4 regions of the Cedecea sp. Ae19-4 genome follow, and region 2 is predicted to be linked to each of the others. Evidence: predicted binding sites of a transcription regulator. Region 2 holds the regulator's gene; each other region holds the start of a gene.
The links. Region 2 encodes LexA, which represses DNA repair genes until DNA is damaged. Its sites were predicted from a motif close to TNCTGTATGTACATACAGNA; they were not measured.
Positions count from the first base shown of each region.

Region 1 (2,202 bases), on a different contig from region 2:
AAGGACGGTTCTGCAGATCGACGCTGGTGATGTGGTCGAACAGAATTTCAGTTTCGAACTTAGCCGCATGCTCGTGCATACGTTCCATCAGTAACGGACCGGTCAGGTCGTTAGGATCGCCAGGCCAGTTTTCGACTTCGGTTGTGGTGGTCAGCTGACCGCCTTTTTCCATCCCGGTAATCAAAACCGGTTTTAAGTTGGCGCGTGCAGCGTAGACCGCTGCGGTATAGCCCGCAGGGCCGGAGCCAAGAATAAGCAGCTTACTGTGTTTAGCTGTGCCCATGAGATCCTCATTGAACGTTTACAGACAATGGGGGTGATTGTAGGGAATTCGTTGCAGTAAAAAAAGAGTGCAGCAATGTTGTTAACGATGTGTGTCATTGATGCTGCCTATAAGCCCAATGAATATCGCCGTCATGTGCATAAATAATCATTGTAATAGCACGGTAATCACGGTGCGAAAATGATGAATAATCATCAGCCAAAAGGAATATCTGGCACGTTCCACTAAAAATAGATGTTTTGCTTTGACAATCCCCTAAGCATTTGCGAAAACATTCGAGGAAGAAAAACATTTGGTGATGTGGAAGCCGCGTGCTCTCGCGCAAACCTGATGCAAATTTACCGAGTTATTGAAATTTACGCATGACGTGGACAGACGCTATGCGTGATGTCGATAGCAGCCGCAAGGCATCGGTCTTCTCACGTACACCCTGAACATTGACGTCACCAGGGTTATGGCAGGTGAAGGAAGGAATAGAGAGAGACAATAATAATGGTAGATAGCAAGAAGCGCCCGGGCAAAGATCTCGACCGTATCGATCGCAATATTCTCAACGAATTGCAAAAGGATGGGCGCATTTCTAACGTTGAGCTTTCAAAGCGTGTTGGGCTTTCGCCGACGCCGTGCCTTGAGCGCGTTCGTCGTCTGGAACGTCAGGGTTTTATTCAGGGCTATACGGCGCTGTTAAACCCGCATTATCTGGATGCCTCGCTGCTGGTATTTGTTGAGATTACTCTGAATCGTGGCGCCCCGGATGTGTTTGAGCAATTTAACGCCGCAGTGCAGAAACTTGAAGAAATTCAAGAGTGTCATCTCGTATCCGGTGATTTCGACTACCTGTTGAAAACACGCGTGCCGGATATGTCGGCGTATCGTAAACTCTTAGGTGAGACCCTGCTGCGTCTGCCGGGCGTGAACGACACCCGTACTTATGTTGTCATGGAAGAGGTCAAACAGAGTAACCGTTTGGTCATTAAGACCCGTTAATACGGGCCAGGTGCAAAATTGGCGTATTTTGGTTACACTCCTGGGAATCCATACAGCAACAGCTCCGGCAGGCCGCCGGTGCTGTTGTCTCCATTGAGTTTAAGGACCTGGAGAGCCTTTCTTGAGCCAGGAATATACCGAAGATAAAGAAGTAACATTGCGGAAACTGAGCAGCGGGCGCCGTTTACTCGAGGCGTTGCTGATCCTTGTTGCCTTATTCGCCATCTATTTGATGGCTGCCTTGCTAAGCTTTAACCCCTCAGACCCTAGCTGGTCGCAAACCGCGTGGCATGAGCCCATCCATAATCTGGGTGGTGCGCCGGGAGCGTGGTTTGCTGATACGCTGTTCTTCATTTTTGGCGTGATGGCCTACACCATTCCGGTGATTATCATCGGGGGCTGCTGGTTCACCTGGCGCCAGCGCGACAGTGAAGAATTCATCGATTATTTTGCCGTTTCGCTGCGCCTGATCGGCGTACTTGCGATGGTGCTGACCTCTTGTGGCCTGGCGGCCATCAATGCGGACGATATTTGGTACTTCGCTTCGGGCGGCGTGCTGGGTAGCTTGCTTAGCACCGCTATGATGCCGCTGTTGAACAGCAGCGGCGGCACAATTGCGCTGCTTTGCGTTTGGGCTGCTGGTCTGACGCTGTTCACCGGCTGGTCCTGGGTCAGCATTGCTGAGAAACTTGGCAGCGCGGTGCTGACCGTGCTGACTTTTGCCAGCAACCGCACCCGCCGGGATAACACCTGGCAGGATGAGGACGAATACGAAGAAGAGCATGACGAAGACGAAGCGCCGCGGGTTTCTGCTGAGAAACGCGAATCTCGCCGGGCGCGTATTTTACGCGGGGCGCTTGCGCGTAAGCAGCGCTTATCGCAGAAGTTTGCTAATCCTAATGGTCGCAAAACGGATGCGGCGTTGTTCTCCG
Region 1 is NZ_JBCHWG010000001.1:663,334-665,535, forward strand. Features, by position in the region: gene trxB (thioredoxin-disulfide reductase) at 1-283, opposite strand, end outside; gene lrp (leucine-responsive transcriptional regulator Lrp) at 776-1,270, shown strand; gene AAIE02_RS03115 (DNA translocase FtsK 4TM domain-containing protein) at 1,392-2,202, shown strand, end outside.
Region 1: AAIE02_RS03115 (DNA translocase FtsK 4TM domain-containing protein) is a predicted target of LexA. The motif match lies at 1,309-1,328, and genes of this name have one in related genera.

Region 2 (2,202 bases):
CGAGCACGATATTAATCAAATTGCCGACGACCAACAGGATGACCGGCGCCCGCGCATACTGAACGCCCAACAACCAGCCTAACAGCACGAGGTTAGCCAGTGAGGCCGGGGCGCTAAGCCAGCGGATCTCCAGGAACCGCCTTGCCTGATCCAACACCTCGTCATTGCCGCCAACAACGTGCAGCGCAAGGTTGATCAGTGGATAACGCAGGACCACGATAGCCAGCCCGGCTATCATCGCCAGCATCAGGGGTTGAACCAGTGCGCGCGCCAGCCGCTGTGGATCGTTCGCACCAAACGCCTGTGCCGTTAACCCGGTGGTGCTCATGCGCAGAAAAAGCAGCAGCATAAAGAGGAAACTGGTCGCCGTGGCGCCGATAGCCACCCCGCCAAGATAGGTCGGGCTATCAAGATGGCCAATGACCGCCGTATCGACCAGGCCCAGTAACGGAACGGTGATATTGGAAAAAATCATCGGCAGCGCAAGCCGCCACAGCGCACCATCCGTTGACGAAAAGAATCGCATGGGAATGATCCAGAGGAAAAAAGAGAGGTGTTTAAGGCAGGTGGCACGGCAGAGTTACCGCACCACCGGAAGAGGTGTTACAGCCATTCACCGTTGCGGATCACCCCGACGGCCAGGCCTTCAATGCTAAAATTCTGCTCGCGAAGATCGACCACAATAGGCTGGAATTCGCTGTTTTCCGGCAGCAGGTGCACGGTATTGCCCTGCTTTTTCAGGCGTTTTACGGTCACTTCATCGTCGATACGCGCGACAACGACCTGGCCATTACGCACGTCCTGGGTTTTGTGAACGGCTAATAAATCACCGTCCATGATGCCGATATCTTTCATCGACATGCCGCTGACGCGCAGCAGGAAATCGGCATTCGGCTTGAACAGAGAAGGGTCAACCTGGTAGTGGCCTTCGATGTGCTGTTGCGCCAGCAGCGGCTCACCGGCGGCAACACGGCCCACCAGCGGCAGGCCATTTTCTTCTTCAACCAGCAGACGAATGCCGCGTGATGCACCAGAAACAATCTCGATGGCACCTTTACGTGCCAGCGCTTTTAGATGCTCTTCCGCGGCGTTTGGAGAACGGAACCCCAGACGTTGTGCAATTTCGGCGCGCGTAGGTGGCATGCCGGTCTGGTTGATATGATCCCGAATGAGATCAAACACCTCTTGCTGCCTGGTAGTTAGTGCTTTCATTCCGCCCCCTGGGTGTTTATACAGTTATGCTGTGAGTATATACAGCCCCGGGCGATTTTGAAACCACAAATTAAGCAAAAAACCAGCGACTTAAACTGTTCTGGAAGGGCTATCGCAAATGTGACCAAAGCAAGGTGGCCCAGGTTGCAACCGCAAGGATAATCGCTATCAATACGGCGGCGGAACCCATATCTTTGGCTCGCCCTGAAAGCTCGTGGTACTCGGTGCCGACACGGTCAACCAGCGCTTCAATGGCGCTGTTGAGGATTTCGACAATCATCACCAAAACAACCGAGCCAATCAGTAAAATACGCGTGATGGGGTCCACGTCCAGCCAGCAGGCGATGATGATAGCGATGACCGCCGCTACGCCCTCCTGACGAAAGGCGGCTTCGTTGATCCAGGCCGCACGCAACCCCTTCCACGAGTAGCCTGCAGCCTTAATAATGCGGGTGATGCCGGTGGTATTATTCGCCATTCAAGGAAACCTTTTTAAATATTGAGCGTCAATGCTCACTGAGTCTAAATCGCAGCGCCACAGAAATTCCCCAGAGTTTCTGATATCCTTGCGGCGCATTTGCATTATTAACCTGAGGCTTTACATCATTTATGTCAGGCTGGCCAAGAATTTACTACAAATTACTGAATTTACCATTAAGCGTTCTGGTAAAGAGCAAGTCTATCCCGGCGGATCCCCAAACCGAACTCGGTCTGGACCCTTCACGCCCCATCATGTACGTCCTGCCCTACAATTCTAAGGCAGACTTACTGACGCTGCGTGCCCAATGTCTGGATCACGATCTGCCCGACCCGCTGGAACCTCTGGAAATTGACGGCGTACTGCTGCCGCGCTACGTGTTTATCCACGGCGGGCCGCGCGTCTTCACCTATTACACGCCAAAAGAAGAGTCGGTAAAACTGTTCCACGATTATCTGGATCTGCACCGCAGCAATCCCGATCTCGATGTACAGATGGTGCCGGTTTCCGTG
Region 2 is NZ_JBCHWG010000002.1:587,931-590,132, reverse strand. Features, by position in the region: gene dinF (MATE family efflux transporter DinF) at 1-526, opposite strand, end outside; gene lexA (transcriptional repressor LexA) at 604-1,212, opposite strand; gene AAIE02_RS15540 (diacylglycerol kinase) at 1,322-1,690, opposite strand; gene plsB (glycerol-3-phosphate 1-O-acyltransferase PlsB) at 1,822-2,202, shown strand, end outside.

Region 3 (2,202 bases), on a different contig from region 2:
AATTAATCTTTCGGTACGAACATCAACCGACGAGTGCGGCTCACTCCAGCCTGTGGAAACGGGCTGGCTCTGGCGAACCCGCTCCTTGTATTTGTTCCATAACACGCTTCCGGCCACGGCGCCGCCGCCGACCAGAAGCGCACTGGTGCCGTATTTTGTTAACAGTTTGCGGGAAGATTTACTCGCCAGCAGTAACCCGGCTAATCCACCCAGCGCCCCCGGCACCAGAAGTTTACCGATCCCTTCAGAGCTATTTCCGGCTGCAGGCTGTGAAGATTGAGGAGAAGTAGATTGCCCCAGGAGCGACTGAAGCTGCTGTAACCAGTTATTCATGACGGAGATCCTCTGTTGACTTAACTCGTCGAGAGTAGGCCACAGGACGTCAAGAAACGTCGGACAGCACTAAAGATGGGAAAAGAATCGCGCCGGCTACCCGGCGCTTACAGCAGAACCGTATTACGCGGCTTTGGTGCGTTTACGTCCAGGGTGTTCGCTGACGTTGTCTTCAGCCGCTGGCGATTGTTCAAGCGCTGAGGACTCCGCGTCTGGCTCAAACTGACTTAATTCAGGCTCTGGCAGCTTGCCGTTTTTCAATACGCCCGCCAGCAGATCCTTGTTTTCCGCCATCCACATCGCCAGGGTGTCACTCTGCCCTTCATTCAGCGCAATCGGGCTTTGCTGCAGCCAGTCGCCGAGGACTTCAGCCAGATCCAGCATTTTGTCGTAAGCGTCAGCATCCTTTTTACTGGCAAAGGCCATTTTTTCTTGTCCCTCTCTCACTACAACATATTTAATCTCGACCGCCATTTTGCAGCTCCGTTTTACCTGTTTATTTATACAGTATATCGTCATTCATTTTACCACACAAGCCGGAAAGCCGCTGCCAACGCAAACGTTTTCGTTTATACTACAGCGGTCTTTTTCTTTGTTAAGGCTAAATCACATGTCAACGTTGGGAACCGCTCTGCGCCCGGCAGCTACGCGAGTTATGCTGCTGGGTTCCGGTGAATTGGGTAAAGAAGTGGCCATTGAATGCCAGCGCCTCGGGGTAGAAGTTATCGCCGTCGATCGCTACGCAAATGCGCCGGCAATGCACGTCGCACACCGCAGCCACGTCATTAACATGCTGGATGCCGCGGCGCTAAAAACGCTTGTCGCCGCCGAAATGCCCGATTTTATCGTTCCTGAAATTGAAGCCATTGCCACCGATGCCCTGCTGGAGCTTGAAGCCCAGGGTCAGCGAGTGGTGCCGTGCGCCCGCGCCACCAAACTCACCATGAACCGCGAAGGGATCCGCCGCCTGGCCGCAGAAGAACTTCAGTTGCCCACTTCCAGCTATCGCTTCGCCGACAGCGAAGAAGCCTTCCAGCAGGCCGTGCATGAGATTGGTTTGCCGTGCATTGTGAAACCGGTAATGAGTTCCTCCGGCAAAGGCCAGAGCTTTATCCGCACAGCCGACCAACTGGCAAAAGCCTGGGAATACGCCCAGCTAGGTGGGCGGGCCGGTAAAGGCCGCGTTATCGTTGAAGGCGTGGTCAATTTTGATTTTGAAATCACCCTGCTGACCATCAGCGCCGTTGACGGCGTGCATTTCTGCGCGCCTATCGGGCACCGTCAGGAAGAGGGCGACTACCGTGAATCCTGGCAGCCACAGCAGATGAGCGACATCGCGCTGGCAAAATCGAAAGAGATTGCTGAAAAAGTGGTTACCGCTCTGGGCGGCCATGGCCTGTTCGGCGTGGAGCTGTTTGTCTGCGGCGATGAGGTGATTTTCAGTGAAGTCTCCCCTCGCCCGCACGACACTGGCATGGTGACGTTGATTTCACAGGATCTGTCTGAGTTTGCGCTGCACGTTCGCGCCTTCCTCGGCCTGCCTGTCGGCGAAATTCGTCAGTATGGCCCTGCCGCATCGGCGGTGATCCTGCCTGAGTTGCAAAGCGATAACGTTAAATTTAGTAACGTGGGGGCAGCGCTGGGCGGCGGTTTACAGGTTCGTCTTTTCGGTAAGCCGGAGATCGCAGGTAAACGCCGCATGGGCGTGGCGCTGGCAACCGGTAACAGTGTCGATGAGGCAGTGACAAGGGCCGTGACGTCAGCCGCTCAGGTAAAAGTTGAAGGATAAAAAAATCGCCCTCAAATTAGGGCGATTGAGTCAGTGGGCCCGCATACTGCGGGCTTTTTTATGGCTTACTGCTTGGCGCC
Region 3 is NZ_JBCHWG010000001.1:1,934,668-1,936,869, forward strand. Features, by position in the region: gene AAIE02_RS09160 (tellurite resistance TerB family protein) at 1-333, opposite strand, end outside; gene AAIE02_RS09165 (YebG family protein) at 457-807, opposite strand; gene purT (formate-dependent phosphoribosylglycinamide formyltransferase) at 944-2,122, shown strand; gene kdgA (bifunctional 4-hydroxy-2-oxoglutarate aldolase/2-dehydro-3-deoxy-phosphogluconate aldolase) at 2,188-2,202, opposite strand, start outside.
Region 3: AAIE02_RS09165 (YebG family protein) is a predicted target of LexA. The motif match lies at 824-843, and genes of this name have one in related genera.

Region 4 (2,202 bases), on a different contig from region 2:
GATAGCGTCCAGGCTCTGCAACGCGGCCTGGATAATATCCCGGCTGTCCTGTGTGGGGATGAGCAGCGAGACGGACGAGCAGTTGCCGTAATAGGGTTCGTTCACGGCAAACGGACTGCTTTTCACAAAGGCAGAGATCACCCGGCAATATTGGTGCTCAGCCCGCAGCTTTTCCGCCGCCCGGCTGGCGTAGCTGCCGATCGCCTGGCGCATAGCCTCATACTCGGTAATGCGTTCTCCGAACGAGCGGCTGCAGATGATCTCCTGTTTGGCGGCGGAGAACTCATCCATTTCAAGGCATGATTCCCCGCGCAATTCGCGCACGGTTCTTTCCAGCACTACGCTGAAATGCCGTCGAATAAAACGAATATCCGCGTCGGCAAGCTGTAAAACCGTTCTGATGCCCATGTCGTCGAGTTTTTTCGACAGCCGCCGCCCCACGCCCCAGACTTCGCCCACGGGCAGCTGTGCCATAAGCCAGCGCTGGTGCTTCGGGCGGGATAAATCAACCACGCCGCCGGTTCGTTCTTGCCACGTTTTTGCCGCCAGGTTTGCCAGTTTAGCCAGCGTTTTTGTCGGCGCGATGCCCACGCCCACCGTCAGGCGGGTGCGCTGGCGAATAGTCGAGCGGATCGTCTGGCCAAAGGCCTTCAGGTTGTAGCAATTGCTCACGCCCGTTAAGTCACAAAATGCCTCGTCAATGGAGTAAATCTCGACCCTGGGCAGCAGCTCTTCAAGCACGCCCATCACCCGCTCGCTCATGTCGGCATACAGCTCGTAGTTGCTGCTAAACGTCAGCACGCCATGCCGCCTGAGCGCCTCTTTCTGTTTAAAAAAAGGCGCCCCCATTTTGACAAAGGGCCGGGCTTCCGCAGAGCGGGCGATGACGCAGCCGTCATTATTGGATAAAACCACCACCGGCTTTCCGGCTAAATCCGGGCGGAATGCCGTTTCGCAGGAGGCGTAGAAGCTGTTGACGTCCACCAGCGCAAACATGTTTAGCCCGCCGCTTTGATGATAAAAGTGACGATGCCAAAAATATCGAGTTCGGCCTCATCGGTGACGGGAATCGGTGCCCAGGCGCTGTTCATCGGCAGTAGCATCACCGTGGGGCGAAGCTGCAGGCGCTTCACGGTGAACGCCCCGTCAATCGCCGCAATCACAATATCGCCCTGTGACGCGGTTCTTGAGCTGTCCACAATCAGCAAGTCCCCTTCGCCAATTCCCCCTTCTACCATCGAATCCCCCGCCGCCTTTACAAAATAGGTCGCGCCGGGATTGCGCACCAGCAGCTTATTGAGATCGATACGTTGCTCAACATAGTCCTGAGCCGGTGACGGAAAGCCGCATTGCACCAGGTCAGCAAAGAGAGGAAAGGAAGCGTCCGGGCAACAGGCCGCAGGTTTGAGAAGATTCATGATACCGCCAATACAAATACTGTTTAAATATACAGTATCAGGTAAAAAAGACACTTCAAGTAAGAAAACACGTACTTTTGCTAAGCCCTTCGTTTTGCAAACGAAAAAATTCGAGCATGCTGGCAGAAACCACAAAAGCCTTCAGGTGTAATGGGCATAAGCATAATGATATGGTCGATTGCAGGCCCGTTACCCAACAAAAGGACGCGTGATGACACAGCCAGTGAGTCAGGATTTGCTTAGCCAGCTCGAAACCCCGGAAGATGCCGCGGCGCTAAGCTGGGTGGAAAAACAAAATAAGCGCACCACGGACAGGTTTGCCACGGGAGAGCGCTTCCAGCAGATGCGGGGCGCGATCCTGCTGTCGCTGGACGATAAAACCAACATTCCCTGGGGGAACCACTACCGCAACGAGGTGTATAACTTCTGGCAGGATGACGAACACCCTCGCGGCATCTGGCGCCGCACCACCGAAAGATCTTACTTTACCGCTGCACCAGAATGGGAAACGGTGCTGGATGTCGATCGCCTGAACGAAGAGGAAGGCGCGAACTGGAGCTATCACGGCGCCGATCTTCTCCACCCGGACTATTCCCGGGCGCTGATCTTTTTATCCAGCGGCGGCGATGCCTGTGAAATTCGTGAATTTGATCTGGTAAATAAAACGTTTATCCCCGAGGGCTTTTTCCTGCCGGAAAGCAAAAGTTCGGTCAGTTGGCTGGATGAAAACACGCTGCTGCTGGCGCTCGATGCAGGGGATGATACGCTCACCACCTCCGGCTAT
Region 4 is NZ_JBCHWG010000001.1:1,665,404-1,667,605, forward strand. Features, by position in the region: gene umuC (translesion error-prone DNA polymerase V subunit UmuC) at 1-996, opposite strand, end outside; gene umuD (translesion error-prone DNA polymerase V autoproteolytic subunit) at 999-1,418, opposite strand; gene AAIE02_RS07895 (prolyl oligopeptidase family serine peptidase) at 1,630-2,202, shown strand, end outside.
Region 4: umuD (translesion error-prone DNA polymerase V autoproteolytic subunit) is a predicted target of LexA. The motif match lies at 1,436-1,455, and genes of this name have one in related genera.